2 linked regions of the Zymomonas mobilis subsp. mobilis ATCC 10988 genome follow. Each later gene encodes a partner of the first gene's protein in a complex. Links are inferred from orthologs where the notes say so. Each region holds a gene or a part of one and is shown in the gene's direction. Other genes may lie near its edges. The genes, in order: clpS and clpA.

What was found.
Region 2: the proteins of clpS (region 1) and clpA are in contact, whole or in part, in a solved structure (PDB 1LZW), measured with the Escherichia coli proteins. The link is inferred for Zymomonas mobilis subsp. mobilis ATCC 10988 from one-to-one orthologs.

Annotation. Positions count from the first base shown.
Region 1 is NC_017262.1:1,619,557-1,630,169, forward strand. The notes cover bases 6,806-9,629. They hold clpS (ATP-dependent Clp protease adapter ClpS), read left to right. Parts: upstream 6,806-7,967; coding sequence 7,968-8,291; downstream 8,292-9,629. Other genes in these bases: ZMOB_RS07345 (LL-diaminopimelate aminotransferase), read right to left, coding at 6,806-7,629; murA (UDP-N-acetylglucosamine 1-carboxyvinyltransferase), read left to right, coding at 8,396-9,629. In the rest of the region: ZMOB_RS07305 (glycosyltransferase), read left to right, coding at 1-272; ZMOB_RS07310 (hypothetical protein), read right to left, coding at 283-1,470; ZMOB_RS07315 (LysR substrate-binding domain-containing protein), read right to left, coding at 1,824-2,765; ZMOB_RS07320 (peroxiredoxin), read left to right, coding at 2,957-3,499; serine O-acetyltransferase EpsC, read left to right, coding at 3,844-4,617; ZMOB_RS07330 (DUF2794 domain-containing protein), read left to right, coding at 4,614-4,958; ZMOB_RS07340 (beta/alpha barrel domain-containing protein), read left to right, coding at 5,929-6,414; more of ZMOB_RS07345, read right to left, coding at 6,418-6,805; more of murA, read left to right, coding at 9,630-9,676; ZMOB_RS07360 (hypothetical protein), read left to right, coding at 9,773-10,216; peptidoglycan editing factor PgeF, read left to right, coding at 10,213-10,613. UniProt on the Escherichia coli protein: Involved in the modulation of the specificity of the ClpAP-mediated ATP-dependent protein degradation.
Region 2 is NC_017262.1:1,105,032-1,115,834, forward strand. The notes cover bases 4,486-7,499. They hold clpA (ATP-dependent Clp protease ATP-binding subunit ClpA), read left to right. Parts: upstream 4,486-4,838; coding sequence 4,839-7,160; downstream 7,161-7,499. Other genes in these bases: ZMOB_RS04880 (ABC transporter permease), read right to left, coding at 7,250-7,499. Outside these bases: ZMOB_RS04855 (putative bifunctional diguanylate cyclase/phosphodiesterase), read right to left, coding at 1-1,246; ZMOB_RS04860 (RlmE family RNA methyltransferase), read right to left, coding at 2,114-2,779; ZMOB_RS04865 (Ppx/GppA phosphatase family protein), read right to left, coding at 2,776-3,879; more of ZMOB_RS04880, read right to left, coding at 7,500-8,071; ZMOB_RS04885 (GcrA family cell cycle regulator), read left to right, coding at 8,223-8,915; ZMOB_RS04890 (aspartate aminotransferase family protein), read left to right, coding at 9,150-10,340; argF (ornithine carbamoyltransferase), read left to right, coding at 10,371-10,803. UniProt on the Escherichia coli protein: ATP-dependent specificity component of the ClpAP protease. It directs the protease to specific substrates. It has unfoldase activity. The primary function of the ClpA-ClpP complex appears to be the degradation of unfolded or abnormal proteins.

The DNA of each region.
Region 1 (10,613 bases):
CCGTCCATGAAGCGATTCAAGCTGCTTTACCTGTGATTGCTTCTTCAGTTGGGGAAATAGCTCATTCTGTAGAAGATCATAAGAGTGGTTTTCTTGTGCCGCCTGCTGACAAGGCTGCTTTGGAACAGGCTTTTCTTCAGGCCTTAGCGCGGCCTGAAAAACTATCTTCTATGGGCATGGCTGGCCGTCAAAGACTTTTGTCGGTTTTGAATCCTGATCAATTTGAAAAAACAGGTCTTGAGATTCTCGCCGCTTTTACAAAATCTAGCTGAATTGCTGATTTCAGCCGCGTTTGATCTCATCAACGATTTTTAAAATGGCTTGAGCTGCTCTTTTCTCTGACTTTTCGTCAGAAAGATCAAAGCTTTGATTGAACAAGGCTTCTTGCACCGGCTTATAGATATCCATATGGCGCTGACCACTTTTGGCTAAAGCCTGATCAAGATTGTCTATATCAGACAATACATCTCCCGTTTTCCAATGAAGGTAATTAGGATCATTTTGCCATTCGACATTATGGCTGTTCATGAAAAGGCTGGGACGCGGGTAATAGAGGAATTCGTAAATCTGGCTAGAAACATCACCGAGATAAATGTCCGCCGCCATTGTATAGGTCATATCATTGGAAGCCGCGCTTCCAAGATCAATATGGATATTCGGCGCATCCCAGTATTTTTGAGCAATCTTTCCCGGTTTTTTGAGCCGTAACTGATCAATCGTCAGAACAAAAGGGCGATGAAACAGCATGACATGCGGTGCAAAAATCAGATTATAGCGGTCACTTTTATAGAAATAATCCAGAATTTTACGGCCATCCTCATACCATGAAGAAAGATGCGGAGCAGGGTGGGGGTTATATAAGACTGTAGGACGACCATTGGCTTGCATCGGTAAAAGACGCGGCTTTTCGGGTAAAAGACTAAATTTGGGATAGCCAATAATAGAAATTTTATCGGGATTAACCGCAGCGTCTTTGATAAGGCGATCTCTGATTTTGGAGCCTGAGACCAAAACATGGTCGAATAAAGCACTCATCTTATCAAAACCGACGGCTCTGTCGCCTGCGCCATGGCGGGTGTGGATAATTTTTAGATGATCGAGATGGTAGCGGCTTTTGAGAATAAGCGATGTTTTTTCTGAAACAACTAAAATATCCAATGACCGAAAAAAATCGAGATTATCCTTATAGATACCCAATTTTTTAACAGGCAGGAATTTTTCAAATGTATATGCCGCCAGTCTTGTCATCGGGCTGACCGTTTTTAACTCAACAATGTTGATATCCGGTTTATGGAGCTTTTCAGCAAGCCGTCTGATTTCTTTGGTGATGATATCATTGGTTGTTGCAATAACAATATCGAGATTGGGCGCTAGCTCCATAAGAGCTATGGCCGTCGGTAGTGCATGAGCAATTTGATGTGCCTGATCGTGATTAAATAAAAATGCAACTTTAATCGATTCAGAGGCCATGCTTTAAGTCATCCCTAAAAACAGGAGTTCCGCATAAAGATTTTGTTCGGATCATCTAAAAAATTGAATGTTATCAAATCTTTGCTGATCGCGACTGTTTATCCATTTTGCTATTCTTCTTATGTCATTGCTATGTAAAAGAGAAAAAAGCCTATTTTATGACAAAAAGTATAAAATTTTAAAAATATAAATAAATTTATATAATATAAATATATTATGTATTTTTTATATATTTTTAAAATATAGATAATCTATTTTAATTGTTGTTGGCAGAAAATAGATAATAAAAAACCGGACATATCTATTAAAATAGAGATATCCGGCTTCTTATTACTTAAAAAAGAAAAGAGAAATTAGGCTGCGCCGCTAGCGGCTTCCAGAGGTTTAAATTTTTTCTGATAAATATTGGTCAGTGTTTCTGCGAGTAAGTGGAATTCTTTCTCGCAAGGACTACCTTTACGCCATACCAAAGAAATTGTTCTGGAAGGATATTGAGACGCTAATGGCCGTGCATCAATATGGGTGTTATCCAGCAAGCCAGCATCTATCGCCATTTTCGGAAGCAGGGTAATCCCAAGACCATTATCAACCATCTGCACCAGCGTGTGCAAAGAGGTACCCATCATGGTCGCTTCTGCCCGTAATTCGGGACGGTTGCAGGCCGCAAGGGCATGATCTTTCAGGCAATGGCCGTCTTCCAATAACAACAGCCGTTTTTCGTCGATCTGATCTGGTGTAATAACATCAGGCAGATGGGCTTGTTCCCCTTGAGGGAAGGCCACATAAAGCCGATCTTCGAACAGATCAACCGAGGCAATATCCCCACAATGATAGGGTAAAGCCAACAAAACGCAATCAACATGACCACGATGAAGAGAATCGCAAGCGGCGTTTGTTGTTTCTTCCCGAAGGAAGAGTTTCAACTCTGGCCATTCCGCTCTTAAATCGGGCAGGATACGCGGCAACAGGAAGGGGGCAATGGTCGGAATAACGCCCATCCGCAGTTCACCACAAAGTGGTTTTCCGGCAGCCCGCGCCATATCGCTTAATTCTTCAGCTTCGCGAAGCACACGTTGTGCTTTTTCCGAGATACGTAATCCCAGCGGAGTAAAACGGACTACGCGGCGTGTTCTTTCGACCAGCGTAACTCCAATCAGAGACTCAAGCTCACGCAGTCCTGCCGACAAGGTTGACTGGGTCACGAAACAGGCATCGGCTGCCCGTCCGAAATGTCCGTGATCCTTGAGGGAGACCAGATACTGCAGTTGTTTGAGCGTAGGGAGGTAAGTTGTCATGATTGTCCCTCTCGATCAATGCAAGCTTCATAATCAATTTGATCACAGAAGAGCAACTGTTATTTATAGTATCAGTTGTAAAACAAATATGACCTTACGATAGCTTGTGACTGTGTGTTTGATTGAATAGCTTTAAGATTGTAACAATATAGCTAATATCAATCATATTTTAAAATATGGGAGTATTCATAATGCTTACTGTTGGTGATAAATTTCCCGCTTTGAAATTACCTGTTCAGCAGGGTGTATCTGCCTTGCCGAATGGTGAAACTATTGACCTTGGCGAAACAAATGGCAAGTGGAAGGTCGTCTTTTTTTGGCCGATGGATTTCACTTTTGTCTGCCCGACCGAAATTGTGGGCTATAACGATATCAAAGAAGACCTGTCTTTGCGCGATGCCGTTCTGATCGGTGGTTCTTGTGATACCGCTTTCGTCCATTACGCTTGGCGGAAATCTGACGAACGTTTGGAGAATGCTGACTTCCCGTGGATTGCAGATAATTCCAAAAAGCTGGCCTCTGCTTTGGGTATTGTGAATGAAGAAGCAGGCGTTGCCTATCGCGCAACCTTCATTGTTGATCCGAACAATGTCATTCAGCATGTGACGGTCAACTCTTTGAATGTTGGCCGTAATCCGGCAGAAGCCTTGCGCGTTCTGGATGCTTTGCAGACCGATGACCTTTGCCCTTGCAACTGGCATAAAGGCGAAGAAGTGCTTGATCCTAAAGCCTAAGCCTGAATTCTATTCTCACTTTTACGAAAAGCAGCTCGATCATCTCGGGCTGCTTTTTTTGTGGGCTTTAGATGACAATGGATTTGCAAAGAAATAGGTGTTTCTCGCTTTTTAGAATAAAATTTTTCGTTTTTTATAGTCAAAGATAGATTTTTTTTCTAAAACCATTCCTGCTTCTTGCTGCCACTTTTATACCCAGCAAGCAGGCATATGGGGGAGTTGATATTTTTTCCATTTCTCCGATGGATCAAATTTTTATGAAAAGAGCTATTTTCGATTATAGGAAAGGCGCAATATAAAAGAAGCCTTGTCGAACATCTCTCTTTTCAAAGAGAAGCCGGTTTATGTTCAATTCTTTTGTTTCTTATCTTGAATCCATTAAAATGCGTGACCCTGCGCCACGCTCGCGTTGGGAAATCCTGCTTTATCCGGGTGTTTGGGCTTTGGTGCTGCATCGTTTGGCTCATTGGCTCTATCAAGGCGAATTGTATTTTCTGGCTCGGATTGTGAATCATTTTAGCCGTTTTCTAACCAGTATCGATATTCATCCGGGTGCCAAAATAGGCCGCAATTTCTTTGTTGATCATGGTTTCGTCGTGATCGGTGAAACTGCCTGCATTGGCGACAATGTGACACTTTACCAATGCTCGACCCTTGGCGGTACTGACCCTTCCAATGGTATCGGTGGAAAACGCCATCCGACTCTTTGTGATGGTGTTATCGTTGGGTCTGGCGCTCAAATATTGGGGCCTATCGAAATCGGTGAAAATGCGCGTGTCGGTGCCAATGCGGTGGTGACGCGTGATGTTGAAAAGAATGCCGTTATGGTAGGAATACCGGCACGCTCTATTCATGAAGATGCCGCCGCCTCGAAAGTCGAAAAACCGAAAACCGAATTTGTGCCTTATGGGACGCCCTGTGACGATTGTCAGGATCCTAATCTTCAGGATCTTCAAGCCCTTCATACAGAAATAGATGCTTTAAAAGAGAAAATTGCCAGTTTTATGATGTCTCAAAAAGCGGGCTTATCTGAAAATTCCGATAAAAATCTGCCGATGGTTAATCCTGATCAGATTCGTCTTGATAAAAAAGACGGTAAAGGCTCTTCCGCGGAATGAGCAGTATTACGCCCATTGCACCTATGCCGCGTTATGCGGTTCAGGTGGGTTTTACCCGACCTGAAATTTTGCGATTGATGGATCTCTATGGGCGTATGGTGGCGGCAGGGCATTGGCGTGATTATGCTCTCAGTTTTGAGACGACAAAGGCCAGTTTCTCTGCCTTTCGCCGCACCGCAGAACGACCGGAATATCGGGTCGAAAAACAACCTGCGCTTCGACTAAAACAAGGTATGTGGATTCTTTATGGTGAGGGCGGTCAAATTTTGAAACGGTCGCATGAATTGGTCAATATTCTTGCTCCAATTGAGCGGCGTTTAATCAAGTTGATTGCTGACTAGGCTCAGGACTCATTCTTTGAGATAGAAGATGAAACTTGCTGCGATATGGATTGCTGACATGAATGTGTGAGCGCACCGGTCGTATCGTGTTGCGACACGCCGCCAGTCTTTGAGCTTTGCGAACATATTTTCGATGAGGTGACGCTTTTTATACAGATGCCAGTCGTAAGGCGGCTTTGATTTCCGGTTCTTCTTCGGCGGAATACAGGCGGTGATATTCCGGTCTGCGAGAGACTGTCTGATTTTATTACTGTCGTATCCCCGGTCCCCGAGAATTTCTTGTGTTTCTTCCGGCAGATTTGCCAGCAGAACATCCGCGCCTTTGAAGTCACTGACCTGACCTGCGGTCAGATGCAGCCGGACAGGGCGGCCCTGACTATCGCATACAGCGTGAAGCTTTGAGTTCAGTCCGCCTTTCGTGCGTCCGATATGGCGGGGAAAAGCCCCTTTTTGAGCAGGGAGGCCGCTGTCCGGTGTGCTTTCAGATGTGTTGCATCGATCATCAGACGCTTTGAACGGCCTGCCTGCTCCGTCAGGGCGACGAAGATCCGGTCAAAGACACCCAGGCGGCTCCACCGGATAAACCGGTTGTATAAAGTCTTGTGCGGGCCATACGCTTTCGGGGCGTCTTTCCACTGAAGGCCGTTGCGGATCACGTAAACGATCCCGCTCAGGACACGACGGTCATCGACACGCGGCACACCATGCGCCAGTGGAAAAAACGGCTTAATCCGTTCCATCTGGTGCTCAGACAGCAAAAACACGTCACTCACAGCTTCACCTCCATCGGTAAACCTGTGAATCACAACAGCCCGCTCAACTCAAGAAATTAACAGGTCCTGAGCCTAGTAAGACCTAATCCTGATTTGTATTTGTTAAAATTTTATTAAAAATTCGAGCTTTTTCTTGTGTCTATTTCCTTTCTGCTGCATGAACAGAGATAGGAATAACTGCTAGGGAAAAGGCTGTAGTGTTAGAAAATACCGATTCCGGTTTTCATCTGTCTACCAAAGGGCGGTCTCATACACTCTATATTTTGCCTTTATTATTGGCCATTCCTGTAGGTTTGTTAGCGCAGGCTTCGGCTTTTCATCAGAAATATTCTATCTATGGCCACTGGCAACATATTCAGGAATCCCAAGCGGATTTTGTGAATACGCATGATGCTTCATCTATTACGGTAAAATGCGATAAAGCCGCACAGCGTCTGGTCTTGACCTTTAATGGTTATTCTGATTCCGCTTTGCATATTACTGCTCGCGGTTTTTCTGAAAATTATACCCTTATTCCAGATGAAAAAGGGAAGATGACGTTGGTCTTTAAACCCCATGATAGCTTCATCAAGAAACTATCTTCTGGCACGACTTCAGTGAGCTTTGAAGGCAACAAGCCAAAAAAATGGGTAATGCAGAATAACCGTCAGCTTTTCCGCATTACCCAATATTGCTGGAGTTAGGCCTTATTCAGCGGCAATGCTATCATTGCCTTGAATACCCAGCGACGTAAAATAGCGTTTAATGTTACGGGCAGCTTGACGAATACGATGTTCGTTTTCGACAAAGGCCAAGCGGACATAGCCTTCACCCTTTTCACCATAGCCGACACCCGGAGCAACAGCGACTTTTGCGTGGGTGAGCAACTGTTTAGAAAATTCTAAGCTGCCCAAATGCGCTAATTCTTTTGGAAGCGGTGCCCAAGCAAACATCGAAGCCTTGGGCGCTGGGATCGGCCAACCGACCCGCGTAAAACTTTCGACCATGACATCGCGCCGTCTTTTGTAGAGTTCGCGATTCTTTTCAATGATGTCTTGAGGGCCATTGATGGCCGCAACCGCGGCTGCCTGAATTGGCGTAAAAGCGCCATAATCAAGATAGCTTTTGACGCGGGTGAGGGCAGCGATCAGCTTTTTATTACCGACTGCAAAGCCAATACGCCATCCCGCCATAGAATAGGTTTTGGATAAAGAGGTGAATTCAACCGCAACATCTTTTGCACCCGGAATCTGAAGAATTGAAGGCGGAGGATTGCCATCAAAATAGATTTCAGAATAGGCAAGATCCGATAAAACCCAGATGTTATGCCGACGAGCGAAATCAACCACGCGTTCGTAGAAAGCAAGATCGGCGACTTCGGCCGTTGGATTCGACGGATAACCGATAACCATGGCGCTTGGTTTGGGAACCGTGAAATTGATAGCGCGCTCAAGGTCTTTAAAGAAATTTTCATCCGGCGTTGTCGGAATAGAGCGAATCGTTGCACCCGCAATAATAAAACCGAACATATGAATCGGATAGCTGGGGTTCGGTGCCAAAATGACATCACCCGGTGCAGTAATTGCCTGCGCCAGATTGGCTAGTCCTTCTTTCGATCCCAAAGTGACAACGACTTCACTTTCGGGGTCAACGTCAACACCGAAACGACGCTGATAATAAGCTGCCTGTGCTTTTCTTAAGCCCGGGATGCCGCGTGATGCAGAATAGCCATGGGCATCCGGTTTATTGGCAACTTCTGCCAATTTATCAATAACATGGGAGGGGGGTGGTTGATCCGGATTGCCCATACCAAGATCAATAATATCCTCTCCTGCCGCTCGTGCCGCGGCCCGCATCGCGTTGACTTCAGCGATCACATAAGGGGGCAAGCGACGGATACGGTAGAATGGCTCGGACATTTTAACTCCTTGGCCGAATAAGAATAATGGGTTCTTTGTTTTAAATACGCTTTTATTCGGGGAGCACGACTATAGGATTTTCTCGGAAAGATAGTAAGATGCTATTAGAGATTTTAAAAAAAAACTGCTTGAAAATTTTATATTATCAAAAGGCTTTTCCAAGATATTTTTTATCGTTTTTTATGAATAATCCGCGCTCGGTTATCTTGTTTATGATAAAGAGCAGTGTCATATCATTGACAAAATTTTTAAATCCAAAATTGGCGGTCATCTCTTTTTGATAACCAGAGTTCTGGCGCGCCATCCAATCTATTGGAAAATGATAATCCGGGGGTTTTATGAGCGGCGACAAGGATTTTGACAAGGATAGTGATGTTACAGTCATTACCCGCACCACGCCCCAGACAAAAAAACCGCAACCCTACAAGGTTTTAATGTTGAATGACGACTATACGCCCATGGAATTTGTGGTGCTTTGTCTTCAGCGTTTTTTCCGTATGGGTATTGAAGATGCTACCAAAGTCATGTTGCAGGTGCATCAGCGCGGGGTCGGTATCTGTGGCGTCTTTACCTATGAAGTAGCAGAAACAAAGGTCAATCAGGTTGTTGATTTTGCCCGTCAGCATCAACATCCGTTGCAATGCACTTTAGAAAAAGCCTAACCTTGTTTTCTGGCAGGCAAGAGCGACAGAAAAGATTGTAATTTTCTCTGTCATTCTAGGCTAAATGCTTGGCGCTGCGCGTGTTTGAAGATAGAAACGAGCTTATGGATCGTATCAAAATTCGCGGTGGCCATCGCTTGAAAGGCCGAATTCCTGTTTCCGGCGCTAAAAATGCCGTTTTGGCGTTAATGCCTGCCAGTCTTTTAACCAGTGACTCTTTAACGCTTATCAATCTTCCGCGCCTCGCGGATGTGGATAGCTGTTGCCATTTGTTGAATGAATTAGGCGTTTCAACAATGGTAGCTCGGAGTAAGGGAGATCATCCCGGGCGTGAAATTACGCTGACGGCGGATACTATCGCTTCGACGGTTGCCCCTTATGATATCGTTCGTAAAATGCGCGCTTCGATTCTCGTTTTGGGGCCTTTATTGGCAAGAGAAGGCGAAGCAACGGTTTCGCTCCCAGGCGGCTGTGCTATCGGTAACCGTCCGATTGATTTACATCTTCGGGCTTTGGAAGCTTTGGGTGCCGAAATTGAGCTGACGGCGGGATATGTTCGGGCAAGAGCGCCGGATGGCGGTCTTCGAGGCGGTATCATCAGCTTTCCTGTGGTTTCGGTTGGCGCCACTGAAAATGCGATTATGGCAGCGGTGTTGGCACGCGGTGAAACCGTGATTAATAATGCCGCACGCGAACCTGAAATTGTCGATCTTTGCCAATGTCTTATGGCCATGGGTGCTAAAATTGACGGTGTCGGCAATAGCCGCCTTGTCATTCATGGTTGTGACCGACTGCATGGGGCGACCCATGTGGTTATGCCTGACCGTATCGAGGCAGGTAGTTATGCCTGTGCCGCAGCTATCACCGGTGGCGATGTCTTGTTGCAGGGTGCCAGATCAGCGGATATGGCCGAAGTTTTGGTCGAACTGAAAGAAAGCGGCCTCAATATTTCGGTGGAAGAAGACGGTATCCGTGTTCAGGCCGATGCCCCGTTAAAAGGCCTAACTTTATCGACAGCGCCTTTCCCCGGTTTCCCAACCGATATGCAGGCACAATTTATGGCGATGCTGGCCTTAGCTCAGGGCACCAGTGTTCTGACTGAAACCATCTTTGAAAATCGCTATATGCATGTGCCAGAACTCGTCAGGATGGGTGCCGATATTCAGGTAAAAGGACGGGTCGCCGTTGTAAAAGGTGTCTCAGGATTGGTCGGTGCCGAAGTGATGGCGACCGATTTGCGGGCTTCGATGAGCTTGATTATCGCGGCTCTGGCCGCCGAAGGCGAAACGCAGGTTCACCGCGTTTATCACCTCGATCGTGGCTATGAACGTTTAGAAGAAAAACTATCTGCTGTCGGTGCTGATATCGAACGTGTCGGCGGATAAAGCCTTAAAAGGGCTGGAATATTTTCAGCCCTTACCTCTCTCCAAGGGGATAAACGGACAGGCTCCATTATCCCTATTTTATATATCGGGTAACTAATGACGGAATCTTTGGATTTAGACGATCATAAAAATGACTTGCCTAAAAAAGAGGCAATAATACCCGAACAAGACCCCTATGATCAGCTCGATCCAACGGCCAAGGCCGAGGCGATCCGTCGTTTTCATAAACAACGGTTGGTTTTGCTTCTTATGGCAGCGGTTGCATGGTTACTATCTGCTGTAAGCTGGCGTATCGCGCCTTTTGCACATACAATGGGGCTGCCTCGATTGATCTGGGCGCCTACGGCTTTGACCTTTTTTGTTTTCTGGTCGCGTATGCCACGCAGTTTACGAAATTTTGTTATTCGGTCGATAGTTTTTCCCAGATTGAAAACCCTTTTTCTGGTAAGGGATTTTCTGTTGCCTTGCCTATTTTTCGGGCTTTCTCTCTGGTCAGTAGGACACGCTTTTCATGGGATGCAAGGGGGGCATATGGGATGACCATCGAAATCTATAAGTCTTCTGTCCTTTCTGGGATTTCTCATGGCTTTTTGGGACGTCAAGGCGGTGTTTCTACAGGTATCTATAAAAGCCTGAATATTGGTTTGGGCACGCAGGACAGTCGGGATCATATTTCTGAAAATCGGAAACGGGCAGTTGAAGCGGTAGCCCCCCATGCAACGCTGGTTACCCTGCGGCAAGTTCATTCTGCCAAGGCTGTTTTTGTTGAAAAAGCGGTTCTCGATGATCAACGCGTTGAAGCCGATGCGATGGTCACTCATCAGCCTCATTTAGCTTTGGGTATTTTGACGGCTGATTGCGTACCCGTTTTATTTGCAGATACAGTTTCCGGCCTTATCGGTGCGGCACATGCGGGTTGGAAGGGGGCTGTCGCTGG
Region 2 (10,803 bases), 520 kb from region 1 along the record:
CTCGGCAAAGGATGATGATCGATTTAATGATTTTATAATTCCGGTTGTTATATTCGAGATTAGTCACAAAACTGCGGTCGATTTTGATTTTATTTAAAGGGAAATTCTGGAGATGGGATAAGCTGGAATATCCGGTTCCAAAATCATCCAAGGCAATACTGGCACCAACCGCCTGAAGTTTTTTGACGTTATCAAAGGCGGCTGCAAAATTATGCATGACCGCTGTTTCTGTTAACTCAAACTCTATCCGTTCAGGGTCAATATTCGATTGTTTTAAAATATCGAGCAGAAGATTGATTTGTTTCTCATGAGAAATGTCATGTGCAGACAAATTAAAGGAAAGTTTGATCGAATGAGGCCATTTTTTAGCTTCGTTTAATGCCTTCTTAAACAGAATAGGGGTTAGGCGAATGATCGCCCCCGTTTGTTCTGCCACTTGAATAAATTTGTCAGGCGCAATCCTACCTAAGCCGGGACTGTCCCACCGTGCCAGACTTTCGAAGGTGATAATTCCACCATTACGGGAATCGATAATCGGCTGAAATTGGATAAAGAATTCTTTGTCAAAATCGGCTTTTTCTAAAGCCCGTTCAATAAGTGCCAGTTCTTTTAATTTTAGTTCATGATTGACATCAAAGACCACAATCTGGCCTTGTCCGCCCTGCTCTTTGGCATAGTAAAGCGCATAATCGGCATGTTCAAATATCTGCTGTGTGCTGTTAGCTGTGCCAAAATAGGAACGCGCGCAGCCTGCTGAGCAACTGATAACGATTTGATTATTTCGGGCAGAAATCGGATGAGAAATCGTCTCAAGAATAGAGGCAATCTCTTGATTAAGGATTGTGCTTTCCTTGTCTCCCGGCAAAATAAAGCCAAATTCATCATTACCAATCCGGTAAACTAGCGCCTTATGCCGGAGCGCGAGATATAATCTGTGACCGATCTTATCGAGGATAAAATCCCCGATATCGTGGCCATAGATTTCATTGATCCTTTTAAAGCCGTCGATATCAATAATCCCAATCGAAAAAGGAATGCTATCGTCTCTATAAGGCGAATTGACAGCTTGAAGATCAGCAAAAAATTGCCTCCGGTTTGCCAAACCGGTGGTTGAGTCATAGCAACTAGCCTGTTGCTCGATTTCTTTTTCTATCGTGAGCAAAGGCAGCGGCGGAGATTCCGTCTTGTCCTTTTTCTGTGAAGAGAACCAAGATGAAAGATGGTAGGCTTCAAACAGATAAAGCAAAATGGCGTTGCAAAAGAAAAATTCGATATCTTCTAAAAAGGCCGAAAATTTCGGTGGGATAAAGTGGAATAAGTTTAAAAAATAGATGAACTGGCTGGTAAAAAAGACAATGAAAGAGCTTATTTTTAGGCGGTAAATGCAGAAAAAACCAAAAATGATCGTCGGGATAAAAGGAAAAATAATATCATTGAAAATACTGTTCCGATCGGCATTGGTATAAAGGCAAACCGGAATGGTTATAAAAATAACAAAAATGAGCTGAGCTAAAAATCGGAACAAATTGGTCGGATTTGGAGGTAAACTGGTCTTATTCTTATGTTTCCGGCAATGGTGCCCAAAGAGTAGCATACTGCAAAAACTTACCGCCAGCACAATTATAATAAGATTACTTTTGTGGAAGTAATTTATTAAAATCTTCAACAAGGAATAATTGTTCACCGAGATAAAAGTGAACATTAAAGATAACGTTAAAATCGTCTGAAACTTTATATTGAATTTACAATATCTGATATTGGATGCGTGATTTTTTAAAATTCCAAGCTGAATAAAGTAATTTTTGAGGCGGTGCCGCAGCCGGTAGAGAAGAACCGTTTTCTGTCGTGGAAAATAACGCCTGCCATGTTTGACGGCTTTATTTTTGGTAAGCATGACAGGCGGTTCCTGATCCGCCTGCTCTATCAAAAGCGCTCTTTTTGGAGACAGATTTACTTGATAGGCAGGCTGAATATATAGATTGTTATTTTATTAGGGCGTAAAGAGTAATTTTTCTCACAAGATATTAGAGTGGATATTACGGGACTCTGGATTATTTTCAATAAAATTTATTACAGAAATCGATTTTTTTGTCTAAAAATTTCAAATGTTAACTTAACCTTGATAGGCTTCACCACGAAAATTCTGGGCAATAACATACCATTCCGAAGATTCCCGGCGGCTGGCGGGGGGTTTTGCATGTTTTACCTGACCAAAAAGGCGTTTCAATAAAGCGACCAAGTCTTTATCCGCGCCACCGGCCAAAACTTTGGCAACAAATGAGCCGCCTTCACGAAGGGTTTCGCTGGCAAAAACAGCGGCTTCTTCAACCAAAGCCATCGTTCTTAAATGGTCGGTTTGGGCATGACCGATAGTATTTGCAGCCATATCGGATAAAACAAGATCAGCAGCACCACCCAAGGCTTCGATAAGTTTTTTCTGGGCTTCTGGGTCGGTAAAGTCATTTTGGAAAATGGTGACGCCTTCAATGGGCGCGGCTTCCAAAAGATCAATCCCAACGATTTTAGCTTGAGGTGCTTTTTTTCTGGCTACCTGACTCCAGCCACCGGGAGCGATCCCCAGATCAATGATACGTCTGGCATTTTTGAGCAAAGAAAAGCGTTCATCCAATTCTATCAATTTAAACGCCGCGCGTGAGCGATAGCCTTCGGCTTGTGCTTTCTGAACATAAGGATCGTTTAATTGGCGCTCTAACCAGCGGGTCGAAGCGGCAGTTCGCCTTCTGGCTGTTTTTACTCTTTGATGTCCCGGCGTTTTCATAGAAATCTTTCTTGGTTAAAGGGTCTGCTGCAATAGCCATAACGGGCAATCAGGTCACGCAATATACCTTCGCGGATACCCCTATCAGCGATATGAACCGCATTTATTGGCCATATTTCAACAATGGCATCTAAAATCGCGCAGCCAGCAACAATTAAATCTGCCCGATCTTCCCCGATGCAGGTGATTTTCGCCCTTTCTTTAATCGACATTAAGGAAAGCTGTTTACTGATCTGGCGTAATGCCGCCGTTGGGGCGATCAATCCATCTACCATGCGGCGATCATAGCGCGGCAATTCCAGATAAATACTGCCCAATGTGGCGACTGTCCCGCTTGTCCCAAGCAAGCTGCGTGGGGTGAGCCTTTGTTTTTTGAGGCGGTCAGAAAAAGAAAGAAACAGTTTTTTGACCTGTTCCTTCATCGCCTGATAGGCCTGCTTCCTGTCTGCTAGACTATTTCCGCGATATCCCAGACTTTCAGTCAGGGAAACAACCCCCCATGGCACGGAAACCCAATCGAGCACTTTGGGGCCATTATGGTCGCTCATGGTGAGAATGAGTTCTGTCGAACCGCCGCCAATATCGAAAATCAGGGAAGGAACGTCTTTTTCTGTTAAAAGCATATGACAGCCAAGAACCGCTAACTGAGCTTCTTGTTCTGCCGAGATGATTTCCAGCAATAGGCCTGTTTCTTTGTAAACTCGCTGCACAAAATTGCGACCATTCAAGGCGCGGCGGCAAGCTTCTGTAGCGACCGAACGTGCCAAGAAAACATTCCGTTTTCTTAATTTTTCAGCGCAAACACTAAGCGCAGCCAAGGCGCGATCAATAGCCGCATCGGAAAGCCGATGGCTGGCCGCCAAACCTTCCCCAAGACGAACGATTCTGGAAAAGGCATCAACGACCATAAAATCATGCTTTTCAGCACGAGCAATCAACAGACGACAATTATTGGTGCCAAGATCAAGCGCACCATAAACGCGGGGACGAGTCAGGTTAAACGTATTTTGGGGGCTGGCCACTAAACTGGAATCGGTCAGATAACGGCCGCCCGACCGTTGTCTAAAAGTCGGAACGGCCCTGAATAGAGGTGGGGCCATGATCGTCCTGTCCTAATGGTAGATTAAACGGCAAAATTACCGATTTGTTACAAGGGATAGTATAGATACGGGGGGCTGGCGGCAAGCATTGGAGGTCTAATTATCCGTGGTCGGCATAAAGCGAATGGGAACAAAAAATAGAAGTATTTTAAAAAAGAGGCTTGACACTACCACCAGATAGCATTAGTTCGCAGCTCGAAAGTTGCCCCGTCGTCTAAAGGTAAGACTACGGACTCTGACTCCGTCAATTGTGGTTCGAATCCACACGGGGCATCCAATCAAAACCTCCTTTAAAATAAACCACTATCCTTCCTATATTAAGATCATTATTCCTTCATAGAATAATTCTGATAGGGCTTATTTATATTTCATTTTATTTCCTCATAATAAATATATCTCCCCAATTTTAAGAAGATATATTCCTGTTTATTCGGATATTTCCCTTGAAATAGAAGGTTTTTATTATTTGATAGCGGTCATTTTATTTTGAAATAAGGCCTGTTCTTTCTTTTGTGATTTCTAATTTAAATTATCTCTATTCTTGCTGATAACCACGTTAGGTCAGCAAGCCATTAATCTGGTGATATCTTTTCCTCCTCTTACCAAGACATCTATTGACTCCTGATAGCGGAACGTGAACCCTCCTTTTCCGTGGAATCATACTGTCCCTGAAAACATATGGCGAAAGCGATAGACTTGGGGCTGTTTTGTCCTGCGGGCTGTTCTGGCTCTATCTTGTTTTCATCCGAGGAGTATTTGATGGCTGAAACCGACATACAGGCGGCAACAAAAAGCCGGATCGATAGCCTTTCAAATTCTAAAAATTGTAACTGTTTATTTTTCGATTATTGATAATTCATTGTATTGATAAATAATCATGCCATACCAATATACTCGATAAGACGAGCTTATTTAGGCATCTGATTTTATCCGATGCATCAGGAATAGGGAGTGGGAATATGCCATCTTTTGCCAAAGCCCTTGAGCAAACACTTCACAATGCCTTGGCTATCGCCAGCCGTCGTCATCATGAATATGCCATGCTTGAGCATTTGTTGCTCGCCTTGATTGATGATGAACATGCTTCGCAAGTGATGGCGGGTTGCGGTGTCGATCTCGCAGAATTGAAGCGTTCTCTTACGACGTATCTCGATACCGAACTGGATGCTTTGAAAATAGAAGGCAACAGTGATCCTTCTCCTACGAGCGGTTTCCAGCGCGTGATCCAGCGGGCTATTTTGCATGTCCAGTCTTCCGGTCGGGATGAAGTGACGGGTGCCAATGTTTTGGTCGCCCTTTTCTCCGAAAGAGAGAGCTATGCCGTCTATTTTCTGCAACAGCAGGATATGAGCCGATTGGATGCTGTCAGCTTTTTAAGCCATGGTGTTGGAAAGGGCGGTGTCGCGGCGGATAATCAAGCCGAAGAAGAAAAGACCCAGCAGCGACCATCCGAGGTTTCTAAAAAGAACGAAAGCGCTTTGAAGCAATTCACGGTTAATCTGAATGAAAAGGCTGAAGTTGGACGGATTGATCCTTTGATCGGTCGTTCTGCCGAAGTTGATCGCACAATTCAGATATTGTGCCGTCGTTCCAAGAATAACCCGCTTTATGTGGGTGATCCGGGGGTCGGCAAAACCGCGATTGCAGAAGGCCTTGCCCGTAAAATTATTGAAGATCAGGTGCCGGAAGTCCTGAAGGATACCGTCATCTATTCTTTGGATATGGGGGCATTGCTGGCTGGCACCCGTTATCGTGGGGATTTTGAAGAAAGACTGAAAGCCGTCGTAACCGAACTGCAAAAACAGCCGAAAGCTGTTTTGTTTATCGATGAAATCCATACGATTATAGGCGCTGGTGCAACCTCGGGCGGGGCAATGGATGCCTCTAACCTTTTGAAACCGGCTTTGTCCAGTGGGACTATCCGTTGTATTGGTTCGACCACCTATAAGGAATTTCGCAATCACTTTGAAAAGGATCGCGCTTTATTACGTCGATTCCAGAAAATTGATGTTGTCGAACCCACTGTCGAAGATGCCGTCAAAATTCTGAACGGCTTGCGGCCTTCCTTCGAAGAGCATCATAGCGTGCGTTACACCTCGGATGCCATTCGTTCGGCGGTAGAATTATCTGCCCGTTATATCAATGATCGCAAGCTGCCGGATAAGGCTATTGACGTGATTGATGAAGTGGGCGCAGCGCAAATGCTGTTACCGCCCTCCAAAAGACGGAAGGTCATTTTGGCCAAGGATGTGGAAGCTGTCGTCGCAACGATGGCGCGGATTCCACCGAAAACGGTCTCGAATGATGATAGCCAGATTTTGGCCAATCTTGAAACCGATTTGAAGCGGGTTGTCTTTGGTCAGGATAAAGCCATCAAGACTTTGGCTTCGGCGATCAAATTAAGCCGTGCCGGTTTGCGGGAAATGCATAAGCCGATTGGTAGCTATCTGTTTTCAGGTCCGACGGGGGTTGGTAAAACCGAAGTTGCCCGTCAGTTGGCTTCCTTGCTGGGTATCCCGCTGAAACGCTTTGATATGTCCGAATATATGGAACGTCATTCGGTTAGCCGTTTGATCGGTGCGCCTCCGGGCTATGTCGGATATGATCAGGGTGGTTTGTTGACCGATGCAATCGAGCAGAATCCGCATTCTGTTTTGTTGCTGGACGAAATTGAAAAGGCACATCCTGATCTGTTCAATATTTTATTGCAGGTGATGGATAACGGTAAACTGACCGATCCGCATGGAAAAACGGTCGATTTCCGGAATGTCATTTTAATCATGACCAGCAATGCCGGTGCTTCTGACATGGCTCGCGAAACGATCGGCTTTGGTGATCTGACGCGGGAAGGGGAGGATTTCGAGGCTATTAAAACGATGTTCTCGCCGGAATTCCGCAACCGTTTGGATGCGGTGGTTCCCTTTGGCTATCTGTCGCCGGAAATGATCCAGCGAGTGGTGGACAAGTTTATTCTTGAACTTGAAATCCAGTTGGCTGATCGCAAAGTCGACATTGCCTTTGATGATGAAGCTCGCGAATGGTTAGGCAAAAAAGGCTATGATCGTCTCTATGGCGCTCGTCCTATGGGACGCTTGATCCAAGAAAAGATCAAACAGCCTTTGGCGGAAGAATTGCTCTTTGGAAAGTTGGTTGATGGCGGCGAAGTCAAGGTTCATCTGAAAGAGAATGAGCCAAGCTTTGAAATCGTCCCAGGAGCGCCTTCTGTGAGCAAGAAGCCGAAAAAAGGGAAAGAAGCCAGTGAAACACTGGATGAATCCTGACCTTATAGCGTAAGGTTATCGTTCTTTAAAAAAAGCGGGTTCTCTCGAACCCGCTTTTTATTATGGGTGACCTTAAGTATTGGGCAATATCAGGATTTGAGTTTCCAGCCCCGCGCTATCAGGAGATAAGCGATACCGCCAAGAATAACATCAATGGCGATCACAATCGCGGCGCTTTCAAAAATATTGGCATCGGCTACCCCCAAAAAACCATAACGGAAGCCGGAGATAACATGGAAGAACGGGTTCCATGTGCTGAAGCAGTAGAAAAAGCCATGGAGGCTGTGAACAGAATAAAAAGTGCCAGAAAGAAGGGCAAGCGGCTGAATAACGAAATTGGAGACCGAGGCTGCATGATCGTATTTATCTGCCCATATGGATGTAAGCAGCCCGATTAACGCCAGCATCATCGCCCCGAAAAAGCCGAATAACAGGACAGCAAAGGGATGATTAGGGATGTAATGGACGTTTGGCCAGAAGGCCATCGCTACCCATAAAAAGAAACCGACCAGAAAAGCCCGTGTCATCGCGGCACCGGTTAAAGCGGTAATAATTTCTTTGGTACCGATAGGCGGAATCAGATAATCTAAAATAGTCCCTTGCATTTTACCCACTAAAAGTGAGAAACTGGCATTAGCAAAAGCGTTTTGCATCATGCCCATGGCAATAAGGCCGGGGGCAACGAATGCAGCAAAGTCCCAACCCAACGTTTTATGCCCGCCTCCCAATGCAACGGTAAAAATGACCAGAAATAACAAAGTCGAGACAACGGGAGCCCAGATTGTCTGCATCTGAACCTTGAAGAAGCGTCTTACCTCCTTCACATAGAGGGCATAAAGACCTTCCCAATTGATAGAAGCTATTGTGGCTTTACCAAAAGGGCGTTGACTAGCAGAAGACAGTTTGACCATATCTGTTCGCTAAAGCTTGTTGGCTTTAGCTGCAAGTGGGTTCCTGCTTGGAATCGTCTGGAGTCAGAAAGAATTTACATTCCCTTAATCGGGATAACGTGGAAATAACCGGCTTGTCGGGTTGATGGATTAAGAGATCGTGAGGAGTTAAATGGCCTGGACCGAAGAACGAATTGAGCAGCTTAAGAAACTATGGGAAGCAGGCGATACCGCTAGCCAGATTGCAGAAAAGCTAGGCGATGTCAGCCGCAATGCTGTGATCGGGAAAGCCCATCGTTTAGGGTTACAGGCGCGCCCGTCTCCTGTGAAAAACAGCGATCATGCTGAAGCTGCCGATCATGGGCATAAAGAAAAAGAAGAGGCAACGCCTTCGGTAAGCAAAAATCCGACGGTCGCGCCGGTTGTCAACGAAGCGCGTAAAGAGCTTCATAAAAAAGAAACCGTCAAAAGCGTGAAAGCTGTAGAAGCTGTGGCACCACCCGCTGTGGCCGAGAAAAAAACTGAACCGGCACCTGTTATCCGTTCTATCGGCCCTGGTGGATTCCAGCGTCAGGTTCCGGGTGAACAGACGGCTCCCATTCCACCGGCACCACCGCGCCGCCTTGTTCCGGCCAAACCGTCACCTGAAATTGCGGATAAAACTTCGCTTTTGGATCTGACTGACCGGATCTGTCGTTGGCCAATGGGGCATCCGGGGGAACCTGATTTCCATTTTTGCGGCAAGCCGGTCAATCCGGGCTTCCCTTATTGCCTCGAACATTGTTCTGTCGCCTATCAGGCGCAGTTACCGCGCCGTGATCGTCGGCCTACGCCAACCATTCCTTTCCCGAGGAATCGTTCATAATTTCGATAACGGGATGAAAGCGATGGGATACGGGGAAAAGATGATTTTCCTCGTATCAAAAAGAAGGCAGGATTTCTGAAAAAAGTTAGGTGATACGGGTTGCACCTTGGAAATCCTGTGCGTATAAATTTTGACTATTGGCAGCCTATTGGCTGCCTTTTTTTCTTGGTTAGATTTTCTATGCCTGACGCGGCCTTATGCCAGCGCCCGGCCTAGTTGATAGGGAGAATAACTATGGCCATAACGCCGTTAATGCCTGTCTATCCTCGTTGTGCCGTCCGTCCGGTTCGAGGCGAAGGCTGCTATCTCTTCGGTGAGCAAGGCGAACGCTATTTGGATTTTGCTTCAGGTATTGCTGTTAATATTCTGGGGCATGGTCATCCACATTTGGTCAAGGCCATTCAAGAACAGGCCGCAACCTTGATGCATGTTTCAAACATGTATGGTTCGCCGCAGGGTGAAGCCTTTGCCAAGCGTTTATTAAGCCATTGCTTTGCCGACACCGTATTCTTCACCAATTCCGGTGCCGAAGCTATTGAATGTGCGATTAAAACAGCACGTCGTTTCCATTACGCCAATGGAAATCCTGAACGGTTTAAGCTGATTACTTTCTCCAATGCCTTCCATGGTCGGACGATGGGTACGATTTCGGCAACCAATCAGCCCAAAATGGTCGATGGTTTCAAACCGTTATTGCCCGGATTCCAAGTCGTAGAATTCAATGATCTGGCGGCAGCCGAAGCAGCGGTTGATGATCAGACAGCCGGTTTCCTTGTTGAACCTATTCAGGGTGAAGGTGGGATCCGTCCAGCAACAGATGAATTCATGAAAGGCCTGCGTCGCATTTGTGACGAAAAAGGATTGATGTTGGTTCTGGATGAAGTCCAGTGCGGTTATGGCCGTTCCGGCACTTTCTTTGCCCATGAACAATATGGCATCAAGCCGGATATTATGGCCGTTGCCAAAGGTATCGGTGGTGGTTTCCCATTAGGTGCCTGTCTTGCAACCGAACATGCTGCAAAAGGTATGGTATTCGGCACGCATGGTTCAACCTATGGTGGCAATCCGCTGGCAATGGCAGCAGGTCAGTCCATCCTTGATATCATTCTGGAAGATGGCTTTTTCGACCATGTCCAGAAAATGGGTAACATTCTGGCTGAAAAGCTGGAAACAATCGTCAAAAAATACCCCGAGCTTTGCCTTGAAGCCCGTGGTCGTGGCTTGATCCGTGGTTTAAAATTATCGGTTCCGTCTCGTGATGTTGTTGCGCATTTGCGTGACAATCATGGCCTTCTGACGGTGGCTGCGGCGGATAATGTTATCCGTATCTTGCCGCCTTTGGTCATCGAAGAAAAACATATCGATGAATTCATGGAAAAACTGGAAGCTGGCTTGAAAAGCTATGCTCCAGCTCAAGCGGCTTGATTTTTCGGCCATAGAATAAAGGTGGTTACTGTGCCCCATTCAATAAAACGTCGTCATTTTCTGAATTTTGCTGATGCTGGTGCAGATGCTGTGAAAGCTATGCTCGCGGATGCTTTGGCGCGTAAACAGGCGCGAAAAGGCTGGCCAAAAGGACGGGTTGATGCCGATGCGCCGTTAAAAGATTCTATTCTCGGGATGATTTTTGAGAAAAATTCAACCCGGACAAGAGTGTCTTTTGATGTCGGAATGCGACAGCTTGGGGGCAGCACCATCGTTATGGAATCCGGATCGACCCAAATCGGTCGCGGTGAAACCATTGCCGATACGGCTCGTGTATTATCCCGCTTTATTGATGCGATCATGATCCGCACCGATGACCATGCGAAAATCGAAGAACTGGCGCGTTATGCTTCAGTTCCGGTTATCAATGGTTTGACGGATTTATCCCATCCTTGCCAGATTA